DNA from 4 places in the Ornithinibacillus proteolyticus genome. Region 2 is predicted to be linked to each of the others. Evidence: riboswitches for the same ligand, from Rfam matches in the RefSeq annotation. Region 2 holds a riboswitch; each other region holds the start of a gene.
What was found. Region 2 has a riboswitch for S-adenosylmethionine ahead of AAIB49_RS08330 (LLM class flavin-dependent oxidoreductase). Riboswitches for the same ligand answer to the same signal wherever they lie in the genome.

Region 1: linked by a shared signal. The riboswitch ahead of AAIB49_RS08555 (cyclase family protein) and the one ahead of AAIB49_RS08330 (LLM class flavin-dependent oxidoreductase) in region 2 are both predicted to bind S-adenosylmethionine.
Region 3: linked by a shared signal. The riboswitch ahead of AAIB49_RS13525 (methionine ABC transporter ATP-binding protein) and the one ahead of AAIB49_RS08330 (LLM class flavin-dependent oxidoreductase) in region 2 are both predicted to bind S-adenosylmethionine.
Region 4: linked by a shared signal. The riboswitch ahead of AAIB49_RS05905 (methionine ABC transporter ATP-binding protein) and the one ahead of AAIB49_RS08330 (LLM class flavin-dependent oxidoreductase) in region 2 are both predicted to bind S-adenosylmethionine.

Annotation. Positions count from the first base shown of each region.
Region 1 is NZ_JBCPXV010000014.1:2,008-9,469, forward strand. It holds gene AAIB49_RS08540 (3'-5' exonuclease) at 1-368, opposite strand, end outside; gene AAIB49_RS08545 (Cof-type HAD-IIB family hydrolase) at 454-1,230, opposite strand; gene AAIB49_RS08550 (hypothetical protein) at 1,759-5,214, opposite strand; SAM riboswitch class I at 5,359-5,460, shown strand; gene AAIB49_RS08555 (cyclase family protein) at 5,546-6,304, shown strand; gene AAIB49_RS08560 (5-methyltetrahydropteroyltriglutamate--homocysteine S-methyltransferase) at 6,369-7,462, shown strand, end outside.
Region 2 is NZ_JBCPXV010000013.1:38,774-46,235, reverse strand. It holds gene AAIB49_RS08355 (alpha/beta fold hydrolase) at 1-1,036, opposite strand, end outside; gene AAIB49_RS08350 (hypothetical protein) at 1,239-1,469, shown strand; gene AAIB49_RS08345 (TetR/AcrR family transcriptional regulator) at 1,466-2,050, opposite strand; gene AAIB49_RS08340 (SDR family oxidoreductase) at 2,203-2,964, shown strand; partial or broken gene AAIB49_RS08335 (ATP-grasp domain-containing protein) at 3,411-4,365, opposite strand; gene AAIB49_RS08330 (LLM class flavin-dependent oxidoreductase) at 4,385-5,434, opposite strand; SAM riboswitch class I at 5,533-5,640, opposite strand; SAM riboswitch class I at 5,763-5,872, shown strand; gene ssuE (NADPH-dependent FMN reductase) at 6,035-6,577, shown strand; gene AAIB49_RS08320 (YitT family protein) at 6,638-7,444, shown strand.
Region 3 is NZ_JBCPXV010000029.1:2,347-9,808, forward strand. It holds gene mutM (DNA-formamidopyrimidine glycosylase) at 1-406, opposite strand, end outside; gene polA (DNA polymerase I) at 419-3,055, opposite strand; gene AAIB49_RS13515 (MetQ/NlpA family ABC transporter substrate-binding protein) at 3,205-4,020, opposite strand; gene AAIB49_RS13520 (methionine ABC transporter permease) at 4,059-4,730, opposite strand; gene AAIB49_RS13525 (methionine ABC transporter ATP-binding protein) at 4,732-5,736, opposite strand; SAM riboswitch class I at 5,841-5,945, opposite strand; gene AAIB49_RS13530 (pyridoxal phosphate-dependent aminotransferase) at 6,063-7,238, opposite strand.
Region 4 is NZ_JBCPXV010000008.1:52,546-60,007, reverse strand. It holds gene AAIB49_RS05930 (acyl-CoA dehydrogenase family protein) at 1-43, shown strand, start outside; gene AAIB49_RS05925 (arsenate reductase family protein) at 638-1,000, shown strand; gene gcvH (glycine cleavage system protein GcvH) at 1,066-1,449, shown strand; gene AAIB49_RS05915 (toprim domain-containing protein) at 1,610-1,966, shown strand; gene AAIB49_RS05910 (thioredoxin family protein) at 1,986-2,300, shown strand; SAM riboswitch class I at 2,383-2,496, shown strand; gene AAIB49_RS05905 (methionine ABC transporter ATP-binding protein) at 2,661-3,683, shown strand; gene AAIB49_RS05900 (methionine ABC transporter permease) at 3,676-4,344, shown strand; gene AAIB49_RS05895 (MetQ/NlpA family ABC transporter substrate-binding protein) at 4,373-5,188, shown strand; gene AAIB49_RS05890 (YuzK family famiily protein) at 5,525-5,695, shown strand; gene sufC (Fe-S cluster assembly ATPase SufC) at 6,139-6,924, shown strand; gene sufD (Fe-S cluster assembly protein SufD) at 6,942-7,462, shown strand, end outside.

The DNA.
Region 1 (7,462 bases), on a different contig from region 2:
TCTGGCCAGACGTGCTTGGCAATGTTGGCTGTACAAAGATAATCTAATTCCGGATATGTCATGCTGCCTCTATCCAATGATTGACGAATGACACTCATATCAAAGCTTGCATTATGCGCGACAACCAGATTACCTGATAAGTAGGTTTCTAATGTTGGCCAAATCTCAGAGAACGTCCTAGCATCCAATACATCTTCTTCTACAATACCGTGTACACGTACATTAAATGGATTAAAATAAGTTTCCGGATTGATTAAACTATAATATTCATCTAGTATTTCCTTCTCATCGGCAATCACAATCCCGACGGCACAAGGACTATGACGCTTTTCATTCGCTGTCTCAAAATCGATCGAAACAAAATTCATATTAGACATTCCTTTATTTATAACGTTACACCTATCATAACATGGCAAGCATCTTACTGTAATATAAAATGATAAGCACTATCCCTTATAACAATCCTACCATTTTCAACCCATGTAGAATTCCATCTTCATCAACAGACTTGGTCACAAATTTAGCAGCGTTCTTGGCTTCTTCCACTCCATTTCCCATCGCGACACTATTAGGAATTTTGGTAAGCATTTCTACATCATTTAACCCATCACCAAATGCATATCTGTTTTCCTCAGGAATATGTAATTTCTCCATTACTTTTTCAATTCCATATGCTTTCGATCCACCTTTCGGCAATATATCGGTACTTAAGCGATGCCAGCGGACAAAGTCAAACTCTGGGAATGCATCTATGTACTGCTGCTCTTCCTCTTCCACACAAAATAAAAGCGACTGGAAAATAGCATTATCCTCATAGTAATGTGGATTATAGCTAGGCAAGCCAATTTTTAATTCACTAATACTTTCCGTTATATGTGGATGTTCTGATACATTAGCATTCATACCGTCAGGATCCATAAAGAGAACTGGATGCCCATTAGCTAAAGCTTGATCGGTCAGGTTCTTTAATGTGGGCATCTGTAAAGAGTTCGTGTAGACTTCCTCTTCTTCAACTACGACATATTGCCCGTTATAGCTAACATACGTGTTGATCCCTAATTCTTTCAATAGATTTTTAAACATAAATGGTCCACGCCCTGTTGCAATGGCGACAATATGCCCTTTTCTTTGTAACTCCTGAATTGCTTCCTTCGTCGAACGTGGTAATTTCTTCTCGTGATCTAATAATGTACCGTCTATATCAAAAAATACAATACTTTGTTGGGACATGGTGATAGATCTCCTTTTAAGTGAATTTTATTCTACTTTCATTCTAACCATTGAAAGGCTTTACAAGTCAACAAATATAGAGAAGCTTGTGGGTTTGGTAATTTTGTGTGGGGGGGGGGCGCGGTTTCCGGGGGCTTTTGCGCGACTTCTTGGAGTTTTGTGCGCGGCTTCTGGGTTCTCGCGCGATTTTTTGGGATTCCCACGCGATTTCTTGGCATTCTCGCGCGAATTTCGGGGATTCCCGCGCGATTCTGGGTTTCCGCGCGACCTCTCGGGATTTTCGCGCGACTTCTTGGGTTTTTCGCGCGACCTCTTGGGATTTTCGCGCGACCTCTTGGGTTTTTCGCGCGACCTCTGGGTTCTCGCGCGATTTCTCGACTTCCCCGCGCGAATTTCAGGGATTCCCGCGCGAACTCCGGAATTCCCGCGCGATTTCTCACCTTCCTCGCGCGACTTCCAAACATTCCCGCGCGAACTCCGCACCCACTCCCCAACAACCAACACTCCCTCATTCACCTCTAAAACAAATTAATCCCACTTCTTCATCCGCTCGATCACATGCTTTTTAAATTTTGTTACGAGTGTCTTTTTTCCTTCTGATGATTTCTGCTTTTGCCATTCATTGTAGCTAGCTATCGTTATTAAAATTGATCCAGCGATTAATAGATAACCCCACCATGGTAGGTTACCCCAGTATGGTCTTGTTTGCATTAGCACGTTGAATAAGAGTACGCCTGCGCCTACAAAGAAAAAGGACTTTATTTGATAGATCATACCTGCAATGAGTGATGCCAAGGATAGTGCCCCGATGATTAAGGCATCATATATTGTGTTGCTCGCTAAGCCGTCCTGTACTAGTAAAAGTGCTACGATGACTAGTACGGCCCACTGAATATAGTTCGCTACTTCTTTCTTTTCCTTCAGGACGGATTTTCTTAGAACAATAACGACTAAGATCCAAGGTAGTACATAGCATTCTCTTTCGAATAATGGCGCGATTTCTATGTGACCTAGCAGTGCATAATATGGTTGTAGTGCAAAGACAAAAGCAGCAAATGTGATCCATGTTGCAGAAATGTCTGCCACACGGTTTCGATTAAGTAGTAATCCAGTGACGATTAAGACACCTGGAAGAAGCTTGAAAGCTAACTGATCCGTGAAAATGCTGAACTGATATACATTAAGGCATGCAAGAAATCCTATGAACGTATACCAATCTAGTTTAAATTGTTTTGTCTCTAATTGATAAAGCGTTGGATAGATTATCCGGCCGACTATTAATCCCACCACAGCAAATGAAGCATAAATGTATGGCTTATATGCTAGCATCTCGGGTGTATTTCCGAAATTTATCGTCCCTACGTATAGCAATAATAATGGGAGAATGGTTAATATATCCCATTTCATACGGTGTAACACGTACATGACAAGTGCTCCAAATAAGAGGGTTATTCCAAACGAGATAGCATCATGGGAATAGCTCATCACAAAGCCGAAGATACCGATACTAGAGAACGGAATAAAATAATAGGCAATTCGTTTTTTCCATTCGCTATCTCCAATCATCCAACCTACAAACAACAACAGACTAACGATGAAATACGTGTAAATATAGTCAAGATTCCAGTCCCATTTGGAAAGGGCTAATGGAAGGGAAATCCAGAATGTCGTCCAGCCTGCATAGAAAAATGTTTTCCGTTGCCATTCCTTCTTAACCAATGTAACGGTAATCCCATAGATAGCCGTTGCTAGTAGAAATGCCCATAATGCATCTGCTCCATTAATAATGCTCGTAAGAATTAACGCTAATGGCAAGTAAATTTGCCCCACCCAGTGAAAAGCTCGTTGCATTAGGAAATCCTTTTTACCGCTAACGAATCCAACACCTAGTAGCAATATCGTTCCTAATATCCATTCGAACCATTCGAACACTTCTGGAATTGTGGCTATCCTCTCATGAATAATATGCAGAAGATGGAAATAGAAAAATAGAGAAAAGCTGGCAAGGACATAGGGAATAGCAGTCCAGCTTGTTTTCCGGTATAGCAAATAAGCCATTGCTATTCCACCCAATGTAATCAACGCACTAGTCACTGGCTCCAGTGTTAAGCTCCCTAGCATACCAATTCCATAGAACAATTGGGCAAGATAAAAACTACTCTCTGCGAACTTCTTCTGATTCATCGTTTTCCAACTATAGCTACCGGCTAAAACGACTATACTACCGAGTACGATTCCCATAGTTAGAAAAGCATCCTCAAGGTATGGTGCATCTTGTCGTGCAACATGACTATATAAAACGGTAACGGCTAATCCTAATGCTACCCCATGCAACCATGGTGCCATCTGTAGCAAATGCGTACGTGTTTCATACGTATTCATGACAATCGCCAATCCAGCAAGGAAGAATAGCATAATACTTAGCTCAAGGCTTTCGAACATAACAAAGCTTGCGAATAAACAAAAAATCATCGCAATACTACTCACATCACGCGTACTATTCTTCATTGGCTGCCAAAGTGATATGTTTATGAGACAACCACCTAGCATATAAAAAAGATAGGCCAATATAAATCCAGGAAGAATAATAGATTCATAACCAATCCACTCTTGACCTAGTAAAGTAAGCTGATACAAAGCACTTACTAAGAAAATAGGACTTAAATAATGGAATAGCTTATTCGTAACAAGTGAAGCAAGGTAAGCAAAATGAAGTGCCATAATAACATAGGCAAGAAATAAAACAAGTGAGCCCTCGCCTGCTCTTATCATTAGCCCTTCAAAGGTAATATATATAAATGCTAGAACTGAGACGACCGCACTCGTAACTTGAAATATTTTCTGTAAAGATCCTGCATCCTTCATCAGCTTTGGTAAAACGATGAAAAATACCCCTAACAATGCATAAGCTATCTCGCCAACACCTGCCAATATTGAGTTTTCCACTAGCTGGTAGCCACCATAAACGACCATAGCTGTAAACACGAAATGATAGGATTGGTGCTTGGTAACAAATATCATCGAAAAGTAGATAACTGCAGTTACTAATAAATTAAAGCTATACATCCATGCTTGATCATAGAACATGAGCATGAATAAGGTAGATAGGATGAGATTTGCTTGTATAAATGGAATGAATTCCGTAATAAAAGGCTTTAATCGCTTCTTCTCCTTTAGCAACCGATAACCGATGATTAAAGCAGCATTGTATACCATGATCCCTAGATAAAAAACATCTACCGGTACGTATAACGCTGCTAGCAAAAGACCGACGAACACACTAATTGCTATATACGAAAACCAGACAAAAAGACGGGATGATTGCGTAAAAGCAAAGTAAGTATATATAGGGAGAATGAATAAAGTTCCGATTGCCCCCAATAAAAATTTCCCCTCTCCAGAAAAGGAGAAATAACTTCCAAATAGCTCAAAATAGCCGACAGATACAACGATAATTGGTAAAAACAAGCTACCTAACACAAGAAATGCAAATGCTGTTTTCGTTATTTGGAGAATTCTGCTAGTTAAGCCTGCCAATCCATAAAACAAAATAGCAACCGTTGAGATTAGTCCTGTTTTCGCCCAAGCACCAAGTGTATCCCATGTACTCGTCGCAAGAACTAATCCCCCTAAAAGTAATAGGATTACACCGAGATTCAAGCCCCAGGTAATATTCCGATCCCTCACCTGTTTTTCTGATAACGTCTTCTTCTCTTTCGTAATCGGCTTCGATTGAACGGCTTCGTTTTTCGGCGCTAAGCTTGTAGGTTGAGGGGTGATGGTGACTGTTGGTTCTTTCTTTGGCTGTCCCTGCTTTACCGTTTCCTGCCTGATTTGGTTCACTCGTGATATAGTTTGATAATATTTTGTATGTGCCTGGACAATTTTGGCTGCGACATTCATATTGATGTATCGCGCCTTCACTAATTGATGAAGTTCCTCGCGAACGATTTCTCTCTTTTCATCCGGACTAAGTTGTGTCATAGAACACCCACCTTTTGGTTTCGATATACTCATCATACCAATAACGACTAATGGAATCATTATAATTTTTTAATATATAGAAAATTATAGCTTGACATACTCTTTGGAGCGATGTAGAGTGAATAGTAACAATTAAATGACCGATTCTTATCCAGAGAGGTGGAGGGACTGGCCCTTTGAAGCCTCGGCAGCGGACTCATTTTGAGTACTGTGCCAATTCCAGTAGCATTTGCTAGAAGATAAGAAGAGCACCTAACCTAAATTTGTTTAGCCTCTTCTTATTTATGAGAAGAGGTTTTTTGATTGTTTACTAAATAAATGAGGTGAGGAAATGACAAACGAAATCCGGAACAACACGAATGACGTATTAAAAGCAATGGAACAATTAAAGGAAAAAGAGTGGGTGGACCTAACGCATGCCTTTGGTCCCGATTCACCACACTTTTCTGCATTTGAAGCAGCGGAATTTAAAACCTTATTTACCCATGATGATGGTTTCTTTGCGCAAAGCTTTACCTTCCCCGGGCAATATGGTACACACCTGGATGCACCAATCCATTTTGTACGGGATAGAAGATATCTAGCGGATTTAGACTTAAAAGAGCTTGTGTTACCTCTTGTAGTCATTGATAAATCAAAGGAAGCAGCTACGGATAACGACTTTACGCTATCTACAAGCGACATTCTAGCTTTTGAAGCAGAGCATGGTCTAATTGAAGCAGGAAGCTTTGTCGCGCTGAGAACCGATTGGAGTAAACGTTGGCCTGATCACGCTTTATTCGAAAATAAAGATGAAGATGGCAATGCCCATGCACCAGGTTGGGGACTAAATGCCCTGAAATTCCTATTTGAAGAACGTCAAATCAAAGCTATCGGCCATGAAACGTTTGATACAGATTCTGCGGTCGATTACCGAAAAAATGGAGCACTAGTAGGCGAATATTATGTGCTGGACCAGGATACTTACCAAATAGAGCTGCTTACTAATCTAGATAAGGTACCTGCTAAGGGCGCCGTTATCTTTAACATCGTTCCAAAAGCAAAAGGAGCATCCGGATTCCCCGTACGATCTTTTGCGTTATTACCATAGAAAATTTAAAGTAATAAAACTAGAAGCAAATCCCACTATAATCAAAAAGAAAGAAGGAATTAACATGACTACGAAAACATTTCAAGCGCCATTTCGAGCTGACCATGTAGGGAGCTTACTACGCCCGGAAAATCTATTAAAAGCAAGAGAAGACTATAAGAATGGCAATATTTCCAAAGCAGAACTAAGAGAAGTAGAGAATAAGGAACTACAGCGTATCGTGGATAAACAAATTGAAGTCGGGCTGGAGCTAGTGACCGATGGAGAATTTCGTCGCTCATGGTGGCATATTGATTTTCTTGAAAATCTAAATGGATTTGAAGGCTATGTGCCGGAAAGAGGCATTAAGTTTCAAGGCGTGGAAACAGAACCATATGATGTTCGCAATATCGGCAAGATCTCCTTTAATGAGGATCATCCATTCCTTGAAGACTTTAAATTATTTAATGAAATAGTAGCTGGACGTGCCGTTGCCAAGCAAACCATTCCTAGTCCTAACCAATTATTCCATCGTGGTATTCGAAACACGGCGGTTTATCCTACTGTCGAGGAATATGCGAAGGATGTTATCCAAGCCTACCGGGATGCGTTAAAGGCCTTTTACGATATCGGTGTCCGATATATACAATTAGACGATGTTTATATTACTGGTCTGAATGCAGATAGTCTAGTAGCATATGAGCCTGAACTCTCCCGTGAGGAATTAATTGAGCTATCCCTTCATGTCGTCAACAGTGTATTAGAGGATAAACCAGATGATTTATATGTTACCACCCATCTCTGTCGGGGAAACTATGAATCTAGATGGGCATTTGAAGGTAGCTATGCACAGATTGCACCAACATTATTTGCAAAAGAAAAGGTGAATGGATTTTTCCTAGAGTATGATGACGAGCGGTCTGGTGATTTCAAGCCATTAAATTACATCCCTAAAGGTGGCGCATGTGTTGTATTAGGTCTTGTTACTTCAAAGTTTGGTGAATTGGAAGATAAAGAAGAAATTAAGCGTCGTATTCAAGAAGCCAGTCGCTATGTGCCGCTGGATCAGCTTGCATTAAGTCCACAGTGTGGCTTTTCTTCTACTCATCATGGAAATAAGTTAACGGAAGAACAGCAATGGGCGAAATTGAAGTTTATTGTGGATATTACGAAAGAGGT
Region 2 (7,462 bases):
GAATCTTCAGCTCCGGATTCCTGCATTGATATTTGTGAAAGCGATGTAGCTCACGATCTGCGCTAAATACCGTTAAGGTGGCACTGTTTTGATATTCATAATTACACAAAGGATCAAGAAGATAATTCTCGATATTTTCCTCATTATAACTAAGCCAGGAATTGTCCTCGCTATTGCCACCCATATCACGGAGGATTTTACTATAGCCATGCCTACCAGAGAAAAACGAAAGCACGCTACCAATCATAAGAGCAAGGCTAACCCCTGGTACATAATTAGCGGTTCCACTTAATACTAGCTTCTTTATCTCATGATCATGCTCCTGCAGATAACATCTAGCAAAGATAGACCCAAGGGAATGACCAACTAAATAAACATCCTGATTAGGAAACCGCTCTTTCACATAGCGCGTAATAAGAAGCTGGTCTGCCACAATCTCTTCCACACCATTCATATACCCTAATGGATAATCCTTACTAACAGAATAACCATGCCCCCGTGTATCGGAAATAATGACAGTTAGCCCATGCCTAGCCAAATAGTTAGCAAAATCATAATACCGTTCCTTATGCTCGTTCGCACCATGAATGATTTGAACTATTGCTTTTGATTTCTTAGTATGTTCTTGCGGGGCGGGCGCATCTTCTTTTACTTTGGGCGTATGTATCCGGAGGGCAGGTGCATCTCCTTCCGCTTTGGGCTCATTCTCTCCCAGGACGGGCGCATCTTCTCTCACTTTGGGCTCATGTATCTGCTGGACGGGCGCATCTTCCTCCTCTTCGGGCTCATCTTCTCGCAGAACGGGCGCATCTTCTCTCACTTCGGGCCCATCCTCTCCCCGCACGGGCGCATCTTCTTCCACTTTGGGCTCATCCTCTCCCCGCACGGGCGCATCTTCTCTCACTTCGGGCTCATCCTCTCCCCACACGGCCACATATTCTCCCGAAGCAGGCTCATACTCCCGCAGACTAACTGCCTCAAACAACGCTACAGATAATTCTAGCCCATCCTCCGCGGTTAACTTAAATTCTTCCATCAGTTCATCTTCCTTATGACCGTAATAAGACATCCATCTATAGTATGAGAAGAGAATAATTACCTCATTCGTGGTAAACTAAAACACATCAATAACTCGGAGGAACAACAATGGAAATCTCATTAACCACATGGAAAGCATTAGTAGAAAAGAAACTAAATAAAAAGTCCTCATCAAGATGATTTGGAATGATGAGGAGAAAATGACCTTATTTATAACACCAAATATGAAAATTAACTCATTTCTTTACGACGAAAAAGAGGGCTATCTTTTTTATGATATTGCCGGAAACCTGGTCGATTACCCCATTCCGAGCTACCTACCAGAAAAAGATTTAGAGAATGGATACATCACCAAGCCAAGCTCCCTAACCATTAACCAACAGCCCTTGACCAAAGAAGATATGGAATTTTTAAAAACAAATATATCCTAACCCCGCCCTGCTCGAAACGGGCTATTAAGCGAGAGAATCATGATTAATTGTTCATTTAATTCTTCAGCGGATGATTGGTAATCCTGTCGATGCCATTCCATTAACAATCCGAGGATGGCATTGGACTGGTAGCTAATTAAATAATCGATATGTACTGTACTATCCGGTACTAGCTTTGACTGCTCAAGTGATTCTTGTATAAACGAACGAACCGTATCAAAAAGCAAATAATAATACATCATCGGAATCTGTCGGTCAAAGACAATTTGATAAAAGGATTGATATTTTTTCACATGATGGAAAATTTGGATCATGTCTGCACTCATTTTTTCTATGTTAAAACTTGTTTTAAGATACGGTTCCTCGTAAGCCCGTCTAAAATCATCCACAATCACTTCTAAATAGCGCTTAAATACTTCATGCACATCTTTGTAATGCGAATAGAATGTCCCACGATTAATCTGTGCTAAGCGGCATAACTCCGCTACCGAAATATCCTCTAAAGGCTTCTTTTTCAATAATTCCAACAAAGCATGGCGTAAACTTTCCTGCGTTTTGATCACTCTTAAATCATGTTTCAAATTTTTTCACCCCTAAAATCAACATATGCTTCCTAAAGTGTTGACTAATCAACGTTTTTCCGACTTTTCGTTGTTTGTTAATCACGAAGAGCTGTCGTATAATTTTACTGTACACATGTTCATTATTTTTGACAAGTATAGGAGGAGATTACATGAAATTAAAAGACAAAGTTGCCGTTGTAACTGGTGCAGCATCTGGAATGGGGAAGGCTATTGCAGAGCTTTATGCTAGTGAAGGTGCTAAAGTGATTGTTGCCGATCTAAACCTGGACGGTGCGGAAGCGGTTGTAAGCGGTATCAAAGAAAACAGTGGAGTAGCGAAGGCTATTCAAGTAAACGTCGCAAAACAAGAAGACATCGATAACATGATTGACACAGCAGTAAATGAATTTGGAACATTAGACATTTTAGTTAACAATGCTGGTATTATGGATGGCTTTGAACCTGTTGGCGATATTTTGGACGAGCGTTGGGATTTAATTTTCGACATTAATACGAAGGGTGTTATGCGTGCCATGCGCAAAGCCATTCCTATTTTCTTGGAAAAAGGAAAAGGCAACATCATCAACACCGCTTCAACAGGTGGCATGAATGGTGCCCATGCTGGTGCAACATACGGAGCCTCTAAACACGCGGTAATTGGTCTTACTAAAAATACCGGCTACATGTATGCACAAAAAGGCATCCGCTGTAATGCAATAGCTCCAGGTGCAGTGGAAACCAACATTTCTGCATCCATGAAAAACATTAACCCATTTGGAATGGAGCGCACCAAACCAGTCCAAGGTGTTATCCCACGCATTGGAAAACCTGAAGAAGTAGCACAAGTTGCATTATTCCTAGCATCCGACGAATCTAGCTTTGTAAATGGTACAGTCATCACCGCAGATGGTGGATGGACCGCAGCATTTTAATTCATTTATACATGGAAAGAAATCGCGCGAAGTTTTACTACTACTTCGCGCGAGATTCATTCCTTTTCGCGCGGGAATCACTTAAACTCGCGGCACTTTCTTCCCTTTTCGCGCGAACCTTATCCTATTTCGCGCCACATTCACTACCCCGCGCGATTTCTCCACAGGCTCGCGCTTTTTTTACTTCTCCCCGCGCGAACTCTACTTTCCGTTCTCAATCAAACTTACTCTCGCGCGACTTTCTACCCTTTTCGCGCGAGAAACCCTTTAACTCGCGACACTTTCTCCCATTTTCGCGCGACTCCCATCACCTTTCACGCCACATTCACTACCCCGCGCGATTTCACTCCAGGCTCGCGCTTTTTTCACTATTCCTCGCGCGACACTTATCCTTTCTCGCGCGAAATACACCTACACCCGCGCGAGCCCAAGCCTACCCACACACTCTACAAATCTACCAACTCCACAACCTTCGCCAATTCCTTCCCTAAATACTCTGCAACCGCAAGCATTCCATATACCCCACCGTTTGCTTCTGCTTCGCTATTATAATTTGTATTCGTATTAATATCATAGGTAAAAATATTGCCATCTTTATCCTCAATAAATTCAATTCCAGCGATATGAATGTGATTAGCTGCTAGTAGTTGTTCATATTTTTCGATGATCGGGTGGTTAAATCCTTCTCTTATCTGGAATTTTGCTGGTTGGGAGCTTTCTTCGCCTACTGGGCAGAAGAGATCATCTATTGTGCATGCGTCTGCCGGACATAGTTCAAAACCTTCTGACGTATCAACGCGAACGGCGTAGAGAAATTTCCCGCCAACAAATTCACAACGCGTGATATAGGATTCCGGGGACTCGATATAATCTTGAAGCAATGTGATACCATCGACTGGTTCTTCAAAGCTATCCCCGTCTAAATATTGCTCTAATGCCTCCACCGAAGTGAAAAGTTGTACACCAAGCCCTTTTCCTGCTCGGTTATGCTTGGTAATAAATTTCTTCCCTTCAAATGCCTTCGCTGCCTTTAAAATATCAGCTTTTCCAACTGCGGCAATCGTTCTCGGGGTCTTAATTCCGAATTTCTCAAGCTCCAAATATTGTAGGACCTTACTTATTTCTAGCTGGAGCACACGACTTCCATTAATGACGACCCTGCCATGATGCTCCAACCAGGAAAGAACCGCACTTGTTAATTCTGGGGCAAAGCGATGTCCCCTTGTATGGGAGGAGGCGCTCATACGGCTATAAAAAACTCCTTCAGGTGGAACGGAGGTAAGGTCCACCGTGCCATGTACTAGATTCCAATCTTCATAGGGTAAATCTAACTCTTCCAATCGCTTGAATAAATGCTCGGTCCATTCGGCTATTCTCATGTATCACATAAATTTTACTCATCATAAAAAACCCCCTGCTTCTAATTTGTTAATGCGGAGCGCAATTCTTCTACTTTAGGCATTACCTGTTTTGAGAATCGCTCTAATTCCTCTAGCTGTGGGGAGCATTGTAACAATAGTAAGTCTACCCCTACCTGCTCAAAGGCGATGATTTGTTTCGCGATTTGCTCCGGTGTGCCGATCAGATTTGGACGAATTCCTCGATTGGATACGGAATAATCCTGTAGTTGAATCTGCTGTTCCAGCTCTGATTTCGATGTAAAGTCTTTAAATCCTGCATATCCACTTAGGTCGTTTACGGTTGTGATTCGTTTTAATTCTTCCTGAGCTTCTTCCTCTGTATCACGACAAATGACGTAGGCTGCCATGCCAATTGTGCGGAAAGGCTCTCGTCCTGCTTCTTGTCTACGCTGTTTCATATCAGCAATCTTGGCTTGCGCCTCCTCCACTGTATGTCCATGGATGACATACGCATCACAAAGCGATGAAATGACTTGTTTCCCTTTCTCACTTTCGCCACCCGCATATAAAATTGGGTTTGGCCGTTGGACAGGTTTAGGGGAAAGCTTGGTGTTCTCTATTTGATAAAACTGGCCCTGATAGGAGAAGGTTTCCTCCGTCCATAATCCTTTCAAAATCTCAATAAACTCTGCTGTTCGGTCATATCTTTCATCATGTGCGGTAAAATCACCACCATATTGCTTCGCCTCCTCGGCCCACCAGCCAGAAACAACATTTAAGGTAAAGCGTCCATTACTAATATGGTCGATGTTTGCCGCCATTTTTGCTGTAACAGCTGGATTATGAAACACGGGACGAACCGCTGTCATGATCTCGATTTTTTCTGTTACGGCTGCTAAAGCTGCGGCTAGAGACCATGCCTCTAAGGAATCCTTGTCTGTGCCTTTAATATCATTCAAGTAAAGCTCCGCAATTAAGGTAGTATCATAGCCCCATTTTTCTGCTGATTGAATTACTTTCTTTGCATAGTCAAACGTTGGTGGCATCTTTTCATCCTCGACATTACGTAACCACCCGCCAAAAATCGGTAACCAAAATCCGTACTTCATAAAACTTCCTCCTCATCCACTTGTGTTCTATCTGTAAAACAAAAAAATCTCCTTCCCTAGATAGGAAAAGAGATGACGACTAAAAATAAGTATGCACTCTCCTATCTTCCAAGCAATTGCTTGATGGAATTGGCACAGTATTCTTATGAAAGAACCTGTTGCCGAGGCTTCAAAGGGCCATGTCCCTCCACCTCTCTTGATAAGATCAAAAATTATTTGATTATTTCCTCTATCATAAAGTAACCCTTTCCACCTTGTCAATCATTAATTCCTACTTGACTGATAGGAATTGTTCGAATAGAATATAACAATAATTGCACACCACTACTTCTTATCAAGAGAAGTCGAGGGACCAGGCCCGATGACGCTTCAGCAACCTCTGATATATCATGTCAGAAAGGTGCTAATTCCGACGAGATTATTCTTGGGAGATAAGAGATTACATACAACAATGTAAAATCCCTTTATTCTCATTAGAAGAATAAGGGATTTTTTTGCTGATAGTAAGTATATGCTAAGAAAAAACACATTCACGAAAAGGGCCGAATGTGCGTTTTCTAATGAATCAATGCAAGGAAATAGGAAAGGATGAGAATAGGAATGAGTGAGATTGTGATAATTTCTGGTAGTACTGCTACATTATCTGGCTCTGAGCAGGTATTACGTTATTTCGGGAGCCTATTACATGAGAGACAATTTTCAGTCACCCATATGTCGGTAAAGGATGTAGCCTATCAAGATCTTTTTGACATGAATATAAACAGTCCAAAAATAAAACAAATGACAGCATTAATCGAAAATGCCCACGGTATCCTGATTGGGTCACCTGTTTATAAGGGAGCTTATTCCGGGGTGTTAAAAGCATTCATTGATCTTCTGCCACAGGATGTGTTGAAGCATAAGCCAGTCCTTCCGATTATGACTGGTGGGAGTCCTTCCCATCTTTTAGCCCTCGAATATACACTGAAGCCACTATTAGCCACATTAAAGGCGCATAATTTAAAAGGCCTCTACCTATTGGATCAAACAATCAATAAACAGAGGGAAATACCAATAGTAGATGAGGAAACCATACAGCGAGCAAGAAAACAGCTTGATTATTTCTGTAAATTAGTAGTTCACAGGCAGACAACGCCCATTTAGATGATTCAGCAGAATTTTAACTAAAGATACTAATTTACATACACTAGGGAGAGTTACATCATGAAAAATATAATCGTCATCATCGGATCCTTTATTGTTGCATTTGCCTTTAATTTCTTTCTGGTCCCTTTTGGTATCTTAAGTAGTGGCGTTAGCGGGATAGCTATTTTGGTTGGGCTCATTACACCACTTGATATCGGAATTCTGACCTTTATCTTTAATTTACCGTTACTCTTATTGGGCTATGTTAAATTAGGGAAGAGGATTACCGTGAATACGTTGATTTGTGTCGTGTCCCTATCTTTCTTTTTATATATTTTACCGGTAGTTGCGATAACGGATGATATTTTGCTTTCAACCATCTTTGGAGGAATTATTGGTGGAATTGGAGTCGGTATCATACTGAAATATTCCGGAACCTCTGGTGGTCTGGACATTATCGCGATTATTATTTCCCGTAATAGTAATATTAGTGTAGGGCTACTGCTTACCGGAATGAATGGTATCATTGTCCTCTTATCTGGTGCTATCTTTAGCTGGGACATTGCATTATATACCCTTTTATCTATTTATTTGACCGGGAAAGTTATCGATGCGATTCACACCAGTCATATCAAACTGACCATGCAGATTGTGACATCAAAAGGAGATCAAATTAGAAAGGAATTACTGCAATCCGTTTATCGTGGGATTACGATTACGGAGGGATTCGGTGGTTATACAGAAGAAAAGAAACAAATTCTAATGATGGTCGTGACCCGTTATGAGACCGTGAAAATTAAAGAAATCGTTCGTCAACACGATGACAAAGCGTTTATTAACATCTTTCAAACCGTTGAAATTGATGGTGAATTTGCAAAGAACTAACGAAAGAACTCGTCTGCC
Region 3 (7,462 bases), on a different contig from region 2:
GCCCTAGCTGAACCAAAGGCTTCTGCAGTAGCTCTTCCCCTTTTTTCACAATATGCATCGTTCCAAATTTACGAACATCATTATACCTTAGTTCTTCCTCAGTAGTGAATGAAAAGATGACATGGGTATGCTTTTTCACCGGTTCATCCTTGTAGTGTACACTATATTTCCCTTCCATCCTCAAATGAGAAATTAGTGTATAATCATCTAATTCAAACAACAGAAACTTGCCCTTCCGTTTTATGTCATGAATGGTTTGTCCGATTAAAAGCTGTTTAAAATGTTCCACATCATCTGGTTTCTTGATAATCTTCCCCCAATAAACCTTTACATCCTCTATCGTACGATTTAATACAAATCGTTTTAATGTGTTACGTATTGTCTCTACTTCTGGTAGCTCTGGCATTTCAATTTCTCCTTATTTTGCATCATACCAGCTATCACCATAAGAATAGTCTGCTTTTAAAGGAACATTTAACTCGACTGTATTCTCCATCATAGCTGGAACAATTTCCTTCAGTTTCTCAAGTTCTTCCCTTGGTGCTTCTAAAATTAATTCATCGTGAACTTGAAGTAGCATGCGTGCTTGCATCTTTTCTTCTTGTAGTTTTTCACGCAAATCAATCATTGCTTTCTTTATGATATCAGCTGCAGTACCTTGGATTGGTGTATTCATAGCCGTTCTTTCTGCAAAACTTCTTAAATTAAAGTTTCTACTCGTAATCTCAGGTAAATATCTTCTCCGATGCATCAATGTTGTCACATAGCCTTTATGCTTCGCTTCCTGTACAATGTCATCCATATAGGCTTTGACTCCAGGATAGCTTTCCAAATAACGTTCGATGAATTGCTTCGCTTCTTTACGAGTGATTCCAAGACTTTGAGAAAGCCCAAAATCACTAATACCATAGACAATTCCGAAGTTAACAGCCTTGGCCTGTCTGCGCATATTCGAAGTTACATCATCTTTATCCACATGGAATACTTCCATTGCTGTCTGCGTATGAATATCCTCCCCATTTTTAAAAGCAGCAATTAATTTTTCATCCTTCGCAATATGGGCTAGTACACGTAATTCAATTTGTGAGTAATCCGCTGCAAACATAATCCAATCCTTTTTCGAAGGAACAAATGCTTGTCTAATTTTGCGTCCTTCTTCAATTCGAATCGGGATATTTTGTAGATTAGGATCAATCGAGCTTAAACGCCCAGTTTGTGTTAAAGCTTGATTATAACGGGTATGGATTTTACTCGTTTTCTTATCGACTACCTTTAGTAGCCCTTCAATATACGTAGATTGAAGCTTACCTAATTGGCGATAAAGTAGTATTTTCGAAACAATTTCGTGTTGAGGCTCTAACTGCTCTAACACATCTGCTGCAGTAGAGTAGCCAGTTTTCGTCTTCTTAATAACCGGTAATCCAAGTTTTTCGAAGAGGATTGGTCCTAGCTGTTTAGGAGAATTAATGTTGAATTTCTCTCCAGCTAATTCGTATATCTCCTGTTCTACTTCCGCTAATCGTTGCTTCAATTCTGTTCCCATTTCCTCTAATCTTGCAACATCAACCAGTACACCTGTATGCTCCATTTCCGCTAAAATTAATGCTAATGGCATCTCCAATTCTTTGAGTAAGGAATACAGCTCATGTTCACGTAATTCTTCTTCCATCTTTTCCTCAAGCTTTATGAGCACATTGGTTTTACGTGCAATATGTTCTGCGAGCGTCTCTTGCTCTGGAATCTTCATCTTTGCACCTTTACCATATACCTCTTCATCAAATCGAACAGACTTGAATCCCCATCTATGCGCAATAGCCGGAATATCATGATTATTTTCGGCAGGATTTAGAAGATAGGATGCAAGCAGTACATCAAATCTAACTCCCTTTAGGTGAATCCCTTTCTTTAATAAAGAAACTACGGATTGTTTGGCATCGAATACAACTTTCTTATTAGCTGGATTTTCTGCCCATTTTTTAAATTCCTCTGACTCTAGCGCTACATTAGTTGGTATAAAATAAGCCTTTTCCCGATTGGTTATGCCAATTCCTTCTATTGGTGCGGTATGGTAACTATCGCTAAGCATTTCAATTACTAACGCTTCTTCACCGGTAAACATGTCCGAAGTAATCTCTTTTACTATCGTATAGTTTAGTTCTTCTAGTTCTTCTTCCGTTTCTTCTACTATATCTTCTGAGCCGACCCGATCTAATAGCGACTGGAATCCTAAATCCTTGAATAAATTAGCCACATCTTGATTCGGATAACCTTCATAGGACAAATCATTAATAGACACTTCTATTGGTGAATCACAATTAATGGTTGCGAGTTCTCTACTCATGAAAGCATCCTCTTTATGGTTCGTTAGGTTCTCCTTTAATTTCTTCCCACTAACCTCATCTAAATGCTCATATAAATTATCCAGTGTTTGATATTGCTTTAATAGTTTGGTTGCTGTTTTTTCTCCTACACCAGGAACTCCTGGAATATTATCGGAGCTATCACCCATTAGTGATTTTAATTCAATAATTTGCTCTGGTGTTATCTCCATTTTCTCAAATAGGTATTGTGGTGTATACGCCTCTACATCAGATATTCCTTTTTTTGTAACATTAACCGTAACGTTATCAGATACTAGCTGAAGCATATCTTTGTCACCTGAAATGACTTCTACTTCAACGTTCTGTTCTTTTGCTTGCTTTGCTAATGTTCCAATAATATCATCTGCTTCATATTGATTTAACTCATAATGACGAATCTGAAATGCATTAAGTAATTCCTTCACTAGTGGAAATTGCTCAGATAGCTCTGGTGGTGTCTTCTGACGACCACCCTTATATTCCTTATACGTGCTATGTCTAAAGGTTGTTTTACCGGCATCAAAGGCAACAAGCATATGGGTTGGCTTCTTTTCCTCTAAAATACGAAGTAACATGGTTGTAAATCCATATACCGCATTGGTGTAGACACCTTTATCATTATTCAGCAGTGGTAATGCAAAAAAAGCACGGTAAATAATACTGTTTCCATCTATCAAAACCAATTTCTTTGTCATTGGTATTCCTCCTTGTCCGTATCACACTTTTCATCTATTTTACCATTTAAGCTAGAACACGTAAAAAAAGAGCACCTAAAGGGTACCCTCCAAACCGTTAGAGTAGAACACTAATGTTTTTGAGGAAGTACCAAGGCACTCTTTTTACATTATCTATTTTGCATCCATTCAGGCTTACCAAAGCCTTGGAATTCTTCATCTATAATTGCTTCAAACTCTTCTGATTCAATGACTTCCTTGATGTCTTGAACAAACTGCGATTCTAAATCCTCTGTTTTTACGGCTACAACATTACGGTACTCATCTGGCATATTCTCTAAAGCTAATGCATCAAGAAGATTCAAGTTTGCTGCCAGTGCAAAATTTCCTGGAACAGCGGCTAAATCTTCATTTTCAACAGCACGTGGTAATTGTCCCGCTTCAATTTCTTGAAAGTTTAAATTCTTTAGATTCTCTTCAATATCCTTTACTGATGCAGTTAGGGGATCTACTTCTTCATTTATCGTAATTAGCCCCTCATCCTGTAGCATTACTAATGTTCTTGCTAAGTTAGTTGGATCATTGGCAATTACAACAGTACTTCCTTCTTCAATATCCCCAATACTATCATATTTATTTGAGTATAACCCCATTGGCGCAGTTGGAACGATAATAACCGATGATAAATCTAACTTATTCTCCTTCGCGAAGGCATCTAAATATATACTATGTTGAAATAAATTAGCATCTAAATCGCCATTAGCTAACGCATTATTTGGTTGGATGTAATCACTAAACTCTGTATTCTTTACTTCATATCCTTTTTCCTCTAATAATGGCGCAATTGCCTTTGTTACCATATCACTATAAGGCCCGGTAGTTGCCCCGAATTGAATTGTTTTCTTATCTCCATCTGATTCAGATCCACATGCAGCAAGAAGAAGTATAAATAAAAATGCTGTTATCGCTACTAAATATTTTTTCATAACTTGTTTCCTCCTAAAATTGTTTTTTCACTTACTACTTAACGTTTATTAAAAGCTTTCGCTAGAAAATCACCAAGGTACTGTACGAATTGAACTAATACAATTAATATAATAACGGTAGTAAACATGACGGTATCATCATAGCGATAGTATCCATATCGAATAGCTAAATCTCCTATCCCGCCACCACCTACAGTGCCAGCCATTGCCGAATATCCTATTAAACTAATACAAGTAATGGTTAATCCACTAATAAGACCCGGTTTAGCTTCTGGAAGGATAATATCTTTTATGATCATCCAAGGTGATGCACCTACGGCAACTGCCGCTTCAATAACCCCCTTATCAATTTCTCTTGCCGATGATTCTACTATTCTGGCATAAAATGGAATGGCAGCTACTGATAACGATACTGAGGCCGCTAGTGGTCCAATCGTTGTATTCACAAGTAGCTTAGTAAACGGCAATAAGAATACTAATAAAATAATAAACGGAACAGATCGTACTAAGTTAACCACGATCCCAACTAATAATTTTAAAAATCGATTTTCTAGAAATAACCCTTGGTCTGTTACATATAATAGAATTCCTATTGGTAACCCGAGGAAAACAGCGACAAGTAACGCAATCCCGACCATAATTAAAGTCTCAAGAAATGCTGTATTTAATTCTGGTAATAACTCTACGATTCTAGTTAAAAAATCGGCCATTTTATTTGATCACCTCTACTTGCTGGATGCGATTTTTTAAATAATCAATCGCATGATTAACTTCCGTTTCCTCGCCATTTAATTCCATAATAAAAATCCCCAATGGCGTCTCCTTAATATATTCCACTTTTCCATGAAGAATATTTCCTCTTACATTAAAGCTTTGCAGCATATCGGACACGACAGTTTCACTTGCAAGATTCCCTCTAAATTGCAGTCGAACTAACACTCCAGCACATGCATCACGTAGCTTTTGTGGCAATTCAAAATCTAACACACTTTTGATAAACTGCTTTGTTAATGGTTTAGTCGGTTGGGAAAAGATATCGTAGGAAGGTCCCTCTTCTATAATCTTTCCATCTTGCATGACAGCACATCTATCACAAATTTCTTTCACTACTTCCATCTCATGAGTAATAATAACTATTGTTATCCCAAGCTCCTGATTAATTCTTTTCAATAGATTTAGAATGGATTTAGTCGTACTAGGGTCAAGTGCTGATGTCGCTTCATCACATAATAATACTTTTGGATTATTGGCTAATGCACGAGCAATACTTACTCGTTGCTTCTGTCCACCACTTAATTGTGCTGGATAGTGGTTCGCCTTATCAGAAAGCCCTACTAGCTCAAGCAATTCCAATACACGTTCTCTTCGCTTGCTCTTTTCTACACCTGCGGCTTTTAATGCGAAAGCAACATTATCAAAAACCGTTTTCGATGCTACTAAGTAAAACCCTTGAAAAATCATCCCGATCGCTTGTCTAGCCTCACGTAGAGATTTTTTCGAAAGCTGTAGTAAATCAACTCCGTCTATGATTACTTTCCCTGAGGTAGGTCGTTCCAGAATATTCATACAGCGAATCAACGTGCTTTTACCTGCACCACTATAGCCAACAATTCCATATACTTCTCCTTTTTGAATAGATAAGGAGACATCATCAACACCAACAACAGTACTTTTCTTCGATTTGTAAACCTTACTAACGTGTTCCAGCTTAATCATTTGCTCCACCACACTTCAAATTACTCACTCCGTTAACATTCTTGTTAAATAACAAAAAAAACCCTCTTTGCACCTGAAAGAGAGTTTTGAATAGATAGATTCAATCCTTATCTTTCAGAATGATAGCATTCTGCAGGAGGTAGCACCACTCACGAAGAAGGTTGCTGTGACGTCTTCGGGCCTGTTCCCTCGGTCACTCTGGATAAGATAAATAATTTATATTTAATTTTACGTTAGATATTATATTAATCTCGTGCTTTCCATTTGTCAACGAAATTTAGTAAATTTTATTCATTTTTTATTTTCAAATCCTTCGATTGAATTGGCTAGCGAAAAATTTTTAAGCTCCCGATTCGCTCTGCCGCTTCTATAAGACGATCTTCATGGTCAAGTAAGCCAAGTCGTACATAACCTTCGCCACTCTCGCCAAAACCATTTCCTGGAGCCACCACGACATGTGCTTTCTCTAGTAATAAATCTGCGAACTGCTCTGACGTATACCCCTCTGGAACTGGTAACCAGGCAAAAAAAGTCCCTTTTGGTGCTTCAACCTTCCAGCCGATATCATGGAGCTTCTCGATAAACTTGTCACGTCTAGCTTCGTAAATGTGAACAAGTTCCGAAACATTCTCTTGACTCCCTAATAGTGCTTTTGCGGCAGCTTGTTGAATACCACTAAATAAACTAACATAAAGATGGTCTTGAATAAGGTTTATACTCTCAATAACCGACTGATTCCCTACCGCAAAACCAACTCGCCAACCAGCCATATTATAGGTTTTGGACAAGGTATACATTTCTACTCCAATATCCTTAGCACCTTCAGATTGCAGAAAACTCTGTGGTCTATTCCCGTCAAAACCGATGGCACCATATGCAAAATCATGAACCACACAAATGTTGTGCGCGTTAGCTAACATAACGGTCTCATCAAAGAAATCTTTAGTTGCTATTGCCGCAGTTGGATTATTAGGATAATTTAAAAACATTAACTTTGCTCTGTCAAGTGTGTCCTTTTCTATTGCAGAATAATTCGGTAAGAAACCATTTTCTTTTTTCAATGGCATTAATGCAATATCTGCATTTGCCATAGCAATTCCGGACATATAATCCGGATATCCTGGATCTGGCAATAGGGCTAAGTCACCAGGATTGAGCAGGCATTGACTAATCTCGACTAAGCCAGTTTTAGCACCAAATAAAATTGCAACCTCTTTATTTGGGTCTATTTCCACATGATATTCTCGCATATAAAATTCCGCAATTGCTTCTTTTAAAAATTGTTGTCCACGAAATGGCGAATATTTATGATAATTAGGGTTATCTGCAGCTATCTTTAACTCCTCTATAATATGTTTTGGAGTTGGTAAGTCAGGATTTCCTTGCCCTAAATTGATAATATCGTGTCCTTGACTTGCTAATCTTTGAACCTTTTGAACTAAAGATGCAAAGAACTGCTCTGGTAATCTTTGTAGTAATTTTGATTGTTCAAAGTGATACATTTCATCCACTCTCCTGAAAAGTCAGTCAAATTCTAGTAACTAACTATAGTCATTATCATGAAATTTGTAAAGCACTTTCTGCTAGACAAATGGTCATAAACTTTCCAATTAACCAATAGTACACTTAGTTAGGAAAGGAAGAACAAGTACGACTGTTTTAAAAATTGATTATTGACATGATGATCAACCAATGGGATAATCGTTCACATATAAAGATAATTCGG
Region 4 (7,462 bases), on a different contig from region 2:
AATTGCAGCAAGCATTATTGAAGCTGAAAAATACACATTGTAAATTTCGCTAGGATTAACCGTTAGTTAAATAATATCTAATGAAAAGCAACCCCGATATCGGGGTTGCTTTTCATTAGGTATGGGGTTTACTGGTGATAGGGAGTATGTATGTGGAGGTTGTTCGCATCTATTTGTGGATGGGGAGCATGTGATCGAAGAAAGGGCTCATCTATCTTTGAAAGGGGAGCATGTGAGCACAGAAAGGTCGCATCCACAAATGAATTAGATAGATCCCCCCGCAGCTATGTAACGAAGAATATACCTATTTTGATGAAGGGCTCTATGAGTTTTTTTAGATGGGGTAGTTTGAAATGGAATGGACAAACTAATTAGATCCGAACTATTCATAAGATAGGATATTACGTTCCTGGCAATTCATACAGGGTATATGTAGGGAACTAATTGAAATCTTGGAGAGGTTGATACTGAGTGTTTTAATAACTAGAAGGTTTCCCTATTCTTGCTATGCATCCAATCAGAACTATGTAGCTATCTTGTTACAAAACATATAATCACAGTAATCTATTAATTTTTTTCTCTACTTATAATTCCTTCTCATACATGGTAAAATATCCGTAGAAAAGGAGGAGCTATAATGGCATTAACATTTTATTGGTATCCGAATTGTGGAACTTGTAAAAAAGCGAAGAAATGGTTTGATGAGCATAACGTAGTGTATAACAGCATACATATTGTGGAAGAAACACCTTCTAAGGAAGAGATTCTAGAGTTAATTGAAAATAGCGAACTTCCTGCTAAGAAGTTCTTTAACACAAGCGGGAAAAAGTATCGTGAATTAAATATAAAAGATAAAATTCAAGATGCATCTACTGAAGAAATGGCAGAGATTCTTGCTTCTGATGGTATGCTAATTAAACGACCTATTGTAACAGATGGTAATACTGTAACAGTTGGCTTTAAGGAAGAAGAGTTTCAAGCGAAATGGGCTAATCAATAATACTAGCATAAATCTATAATAGATTGTATAGTTAATGTACAACCAATTATTCGGAGGGATTTTACGTGAGCTTACCAAACGACTTATTATATTCAAAAGAACATGAATGGGTAAAAAAAGAAGGTAACACTGTTCGTGTAGGGATTACAGACTTCGCTCAGGACGAATTAGGTGATATCGTATTTGTTGAGCTTCCAGAGGTTGGAGATGAAATACAAGTTGATGAGCCTTTTGGTAGCGTTGAGTCTGTAAAAACAGTGTCTGAATTATATGCGCCAATTAGTGGGAAAATTGTCGAAGTAAATACAGATTTAGAGGATAGCCCTGAGCTTGTAAACGAAGCTCCATATGAAGGTGCATGGATGATTGTCATCGAGCCTAGTGATGAATCTGAGCTTGATAATCTACTTTCGCCTGAGGCATATAAAGAAATAATCGAACAAGAATAATATGTTAAACATCTAAGACTGACTTTTTTCCAAGCTTTACGGAAAAGAGTCAGTTTTCATTTCAAAAATATCCAGCTCTAGGCGTCAATCCCGATGGAGATTATGTTCACCTATTTGTGTTTGGACGCCTTACGCTCTAATCATATGAGGGGGATCTACCATGATTTCACATCAAACTGAACGTGTTATAATTGTTGAGGGTTTAACGGATAAAAGGCAACTTGAGAAAGTTATTAATGACCAGATTACAATTATTTGTACGAATGGAACGTTTGATATAGAACGTTTTGATGAAATGCTAGAAACCTACCAGTTGGATGAAAAGGATGTTTATATCTTTGTTGATGAAGACAAATCTGGGATGAAGCTTCGGAAACAACTTTCCCTTGAGTTACCTCATGCAGAGCATATTTATGTTAGTAGTGAGTATCGAGAAGTAGCTGCTACCCCAGAACGAATTTTAGCAATGCTTCTACTTGGTAAGCAAATCGCTGTTAATCCCCATTATTTAGTCTAGCTTTCAAGTAGGTGATAAATTGAACGAGATTTCCAAAGAAGTTCTTGAACAACAAGAATATTTACTGTATATATATACCCCTTTTTGTGGTACTTGCCACATAGCCAGGACAATGCTAGATAAGATAGAAGCAGTGCATCAAGAGAACATATTTTATGAAATGAATGCTTCTTTGTATCCGGATTTCATGCAAGACAATAAAATCGAAAGTGTTCCTTGTCTTGTCATAAAGAAGGATCATGATATTAAAGAAAAAATCTATGCATTTCAATCGATTGGGAATATATATCGTTACCTTTTAGAATATCAACCAGAATTATTTCGAGATAAATAATAAATTATATTGCATTTTTTTATTGACACGTCTATATACTGATGATATAGTAAATTCTGTTGAAAAATTGAATAATGTAAATCTCTTATCCAGAGCGGTGGAGGGAAAGGCCCTATGATACCGCGGCAACCTTCAAACTTTCGTGTTTGAAAAAGGTGCCAAGTCCTACAAAGCAATTGGCTTTGAAAGATGAGGGAACGTTAGGATTTAATAATTACTATTACGTCTTTCTGTTCTCTTACAGAAAGACGTTTTTTATTTGGAAAGGGAAAAATCAATTCTTATCATGACGTGATATAGATACGAATATATTTATGCATTTCCGAAATTAGTACATCATAGAAAGAGGAGGGATATGGAATGATATCTATTAAAGATCTGACAAAAGTATTTCGCTTTGATCAGAAAGAAATCAAAGCAGTGGATAATTTAAGTTTAACCATTGAAGATGGTGATATATTTGGTGTGATTGGCTATAGTGGTGCGGGAAAAAGTACATTTATTCGTTTGCTAAATCGTCTCGAAGACCCTACTTCTGGTCAGGTATCCATTCAAGGCAAAAATATAACGGCAATGAATAAGAATGAACTAAGAATTGCTAGACAGGATATTGGGATGATTTTTCAGCATTTTAATCTTCTATGGTCACGTACAGTTCGTGAGAATATTGCATTTCCATTAGAGATTGCTGGAGTTCCTGTAAAAGAAAGAGAAGATCGAGTAAAGGAACTAATTGAGCTTGTAGGACTTGCTGGAAGAGAGAATGCATATCCTTCTCAATTAAGTGGCGGGCAGAAGCAGCGAGTTGGTATTGCAAGAGCAATTGCGAATAATCCTAAAGTGTTATTATGTGATGAAGCAACCTCTGCATTAGATCCAGAAACAACGGATTCCATATTAGACCTTTTGGTGGATATTAATGAAAGATTAGGACTTACCATTATATTAATTACCCATGAAATGCATGTTATCAAGAAAATTTGTAACCGAGTTGCTGTGATGGAAAAAGGAAAGATTGTGGAGCAGGGGGATGTGCTAGATGTGTTCCTCAAACCGAAGCAGCCCGTTACTAAGAAATTCGTCGAACAAGTGATGGGTGACTCAGATGGTGATTTGAGTCAATTATTAGATGTTTATACAAGCGGAAGGGTTGTTCGTTTACATTTCGTCGGGGATTCTGCAAATCAAGCTTTAATTAGTCAGTTATCTAAGGAATTTGAAATTGAAGTCAATATTCTTCAAGGAAAAATTACGCAAACTAAACTTGGTGCTTATGGGACCCTAGTAGTACAAATTAACGGAAGTGACCATGAAATAAACAATACAATCCAATATATTACGGAAAAAACCACTGTAGAAGTGGAGGTTTTAAACCATGCTTAATGAATTATTTCCTAATGTAGTAATAGAGAAATTACTAGTGGCAACGGGTGAAACGTTCTATATGACCCTTTTAGCCTTAGTTGGGACGGTTATTTTTGGAATAATATTAGGACTTTTACTTTATTTAACTTCAAATGGTGGACTTTGGGAAAATAAAGTATTGAATTTTATTGTAGCCACAATCGTAAACGTATTTCGAGCTATTCCGTTTATTATTCTTATATTGTTATTGATTCCATTCACTAAATTCTTAATCGGAACCATTAGGGGGCCTAATGCTGCGACTCCAGCGTTGATTGTAGGTGCAGCCCCGTTTTATGCAAGGTTAGTAGAGATTGGATTGCGTGAGGTTAATAGAGGCGTTGTCGAGGCAGCACAGTCAATGGGCGCTAAAACAAAAACAATCATTTTTAAAGTGTTGTTACCGGAATCCATGCCAGCTCTTGTCTCTGGTATAACAGTAACTGCTATTGCATTAATAGGATATACGGCGGTAGCTGGTGTTATCGGTGCAGGTGGCCTTGGTGACTTTGCCTATTATCATGGATTTGTACGACGTGACTTTGATGTCGTGTTTGTATGTACCGTTTTAATTGTTATTATTGTTTTCATATTCCAATTCATTGGTGACTTTATTACTAATAAATTGGATAAAAGATAAAATACATTGAATAAAAGGAGATTACCAAATGAAGAAATTATTAGTTCTACTATCTATTTTACTTATTAGTTTGTTAGCTGCTTGTGGAAGTGATGGCCATGTCATCAAAATCGGTGCTACAAGTACTCCTCATGCAGAAGTATTAGAAAAAGCTAAACCGTTACTAGAGGAAGAAGGAGTTACTATTGAAATTGAAGAGTATTCCGATTACAACTTGTTAAACCTTGATCTAGATGAAGGAACTATTGATGCGAACTACTTCCAGCATATTCCATTCTTTGAAAAGGACATCAACGATCCGAAAAAAGGCTATGACCTTGTTAATTTAGGTGGTATTCATATTGAACCTATGGGTGTATATTCTAAGAATATTACAAGTGTAGATGATATTCCAGAAGGTACAGAGGTTATTATTAGTCGTAATGACCCCGACCATTATCGCATTCTGCAATTATTCGAAGCACAAGGATTAATTAAAATTGCAGATGATGCAGACACAGGCCACCCTAGCCAAGAAGATATTGTAGAAAACCCATTAAACCTTCAGTTCTTGTTTGGCGAAGTGAATCCTGAATTCTTAATTGAGGCTTATAATAATGAAGCAGACGCTCTTGTAGCAATTAATACAAACTATGCGATTGAGGCAGGACTTACGCCTTTAGAGGATGCTTTATTTATTGAAGGAGAAGAATCAGACTACGTTAATATTATTGCTGCACGTGCAGAAGACAAAGATAATGAAGACTTGAAGAAAGTTGTAGAAGTCTTACAGTCAGAAGAAATTCAAAACTTCATTATGGATAAATATAATGGTGCTGTAGTACCTGTAGGTGGCAATAACTAATATGGAGAAAAGAGGCTGACCAAGGTTAGTCTCTTTTATTTTGCATTTAGAATAGGTGAAATTTATTCTATGGAATCATCGGGGCGGTATGCAGGGATATAAGTACAGAAGAAGAATGTATCAGTGCCTTAAATGATTAGAGGAAGATGAAGCATTCTAAAGAAATTGGTTAAATGTTTGTAGAAAATAATACTATATCGTTTTAATGAGGATAAATAGTATTATTCATCGATTTTCGAAATTCAACACGACTTGGTGTCATATATTTGGCGTGTTAAACTTAACATGTCAAATACAAAACAAAAGGGATGATTCACTATTTCTAGTGAGATAAAAATGAACTATACCTCAGAAATGGAAAAAGCACTGCAAGCATCACATCAAATGGGGTACGCTGAATACTGCCGAAACTTAGACAATCGCATGCAAGTTGAAAAGAAAAGGCAAGAAGAATACAACCAATGCAAGCAACTATTGGCGGAAATTGATAGTAATCTTTTTAAATAATGTGAATGATGCTGAGGATGTTCAAATGAATATCCTCAGTTTTTTGTCGAAGTTGCTGTTACTTAAACTATATAAGTTCAACCATTCTACCTACTATGTGGAGATGAAGGATGGATAGGTCAATGGGACTGTTTTCAGGAGGCATCTCTTTTGCATCGTGACATCTTCTCTACGCATCTTCTGTAGGAGGGAGGATAGATTTAGCTTAGGTCACTCCTTATATAGGAAAGTATTAGACGATTCGGACTGTTAAGGGGACTAGCAACACCTTATAAATCCATACAAAACATAGGGAAAAACAATTAAAATATCATTCGATTTATACAACCTAAAAAAGTTGATAATCAATTCGAAATGCTATAAGATTGTAATGAGAATAAATTGAGAATGGATATCATTATTTATCATATCCAAATAAGATAACAATATATGGAGGTATCGATATGGCAGGATCTACATTAGAAATTAAAAATCTTCATGTTTCAATTGAAGGTAAAGAGATATTAAAAGGCGTTGATTTAACAATTAAAGGCGGAGAATTCCATGCAATTATGGGACCGAACGGAACAGGTAAATCAACTCTTGCATCTGCAATTATGGGACATCCGAAGTATGAAATTACGGAAGGGTCAGTTCTATTAAATGGCGAAGACGTATTAGAAATGGAAGTAGATGAGCGTGCACGTGCAGGTCTATTTTTAGCAATGCAATATCCTAGTGAAATTAGTGGTGTAACGACTTCTGATTTCTTGCGTTCTGCAATTAATGCTCGTCGAGAAGAAGGCGATGAAATTCCTTTAATGAAATTCATTAAGGATCTAGATAAAGATCTTGATTTCCTAGAAATCGATCAAAGCATGGCAACAAGATACTTAAACGAAGGATTCTCTGGTGGAGAGAAGAAACGTAATGAAATCCTTCAATTAATGCAAATCAAGCCTGACATTGCAATTCTTGATGAAATTGACTCTGGTCTGGATATTGACGCATTGAAAGTTGTTTCGAAGGGTATTAACAAAATGCGCGGCGAAAACTTTGGTTGCTTAATCATTACACACTACCAACGTCTATTAAATTATATTACTCCAGACTTCGTACACGTGATGATGCAAGGTCGCGTTGTGAAATCTGGTGGTCCTGAATTAGCTCAACGTTTAGAAGCAGAAGGATATGACTGGATTAAAGAAGAATTAGGTATCGAAGACGAAACAGTTGGACAAAACGCTTAATAGTTAGGAGGGGTAATATGACTGTAGACACAAAGCTACCTTATGATAAAAGTTATATTGAACAGTTTTCTAGCGAACGTAATGAACCTATATGGATGAAAGAATTACGTGTCAATGCACTAGAACAAGCTGAATCGTTAGAATTACCAAAACCAGATAAAACAAAAATTGGCAATTGGAATTTCACTCGGTTCAAGCATGTTGCTACAGGTGAAACCATTTCTTCATTAACAGAATTACCTGCTGAAATTCAAGATTTCTTTGATGTGGATAACTTACCAGAGAATCTTGTTATTCAACGTAATCATACTGTAGCTTTCGCTAAACTTAATGAAGACTTAATGAATAAAGGTGTTATTTTCACTGATATTTTCACAGCTTTAAAAGAGCATGAGGATTTAGTGAAGCGCTACTACATGAAAGATGCCGTATCCATTGATGAACATAAATTAACTGCTTTACATGCAGCATTAATGAATGGTGGAATCTTTGTATATGTTCCGAAGAACGTACAAATTGAAGAACCACTTCAAGCGGT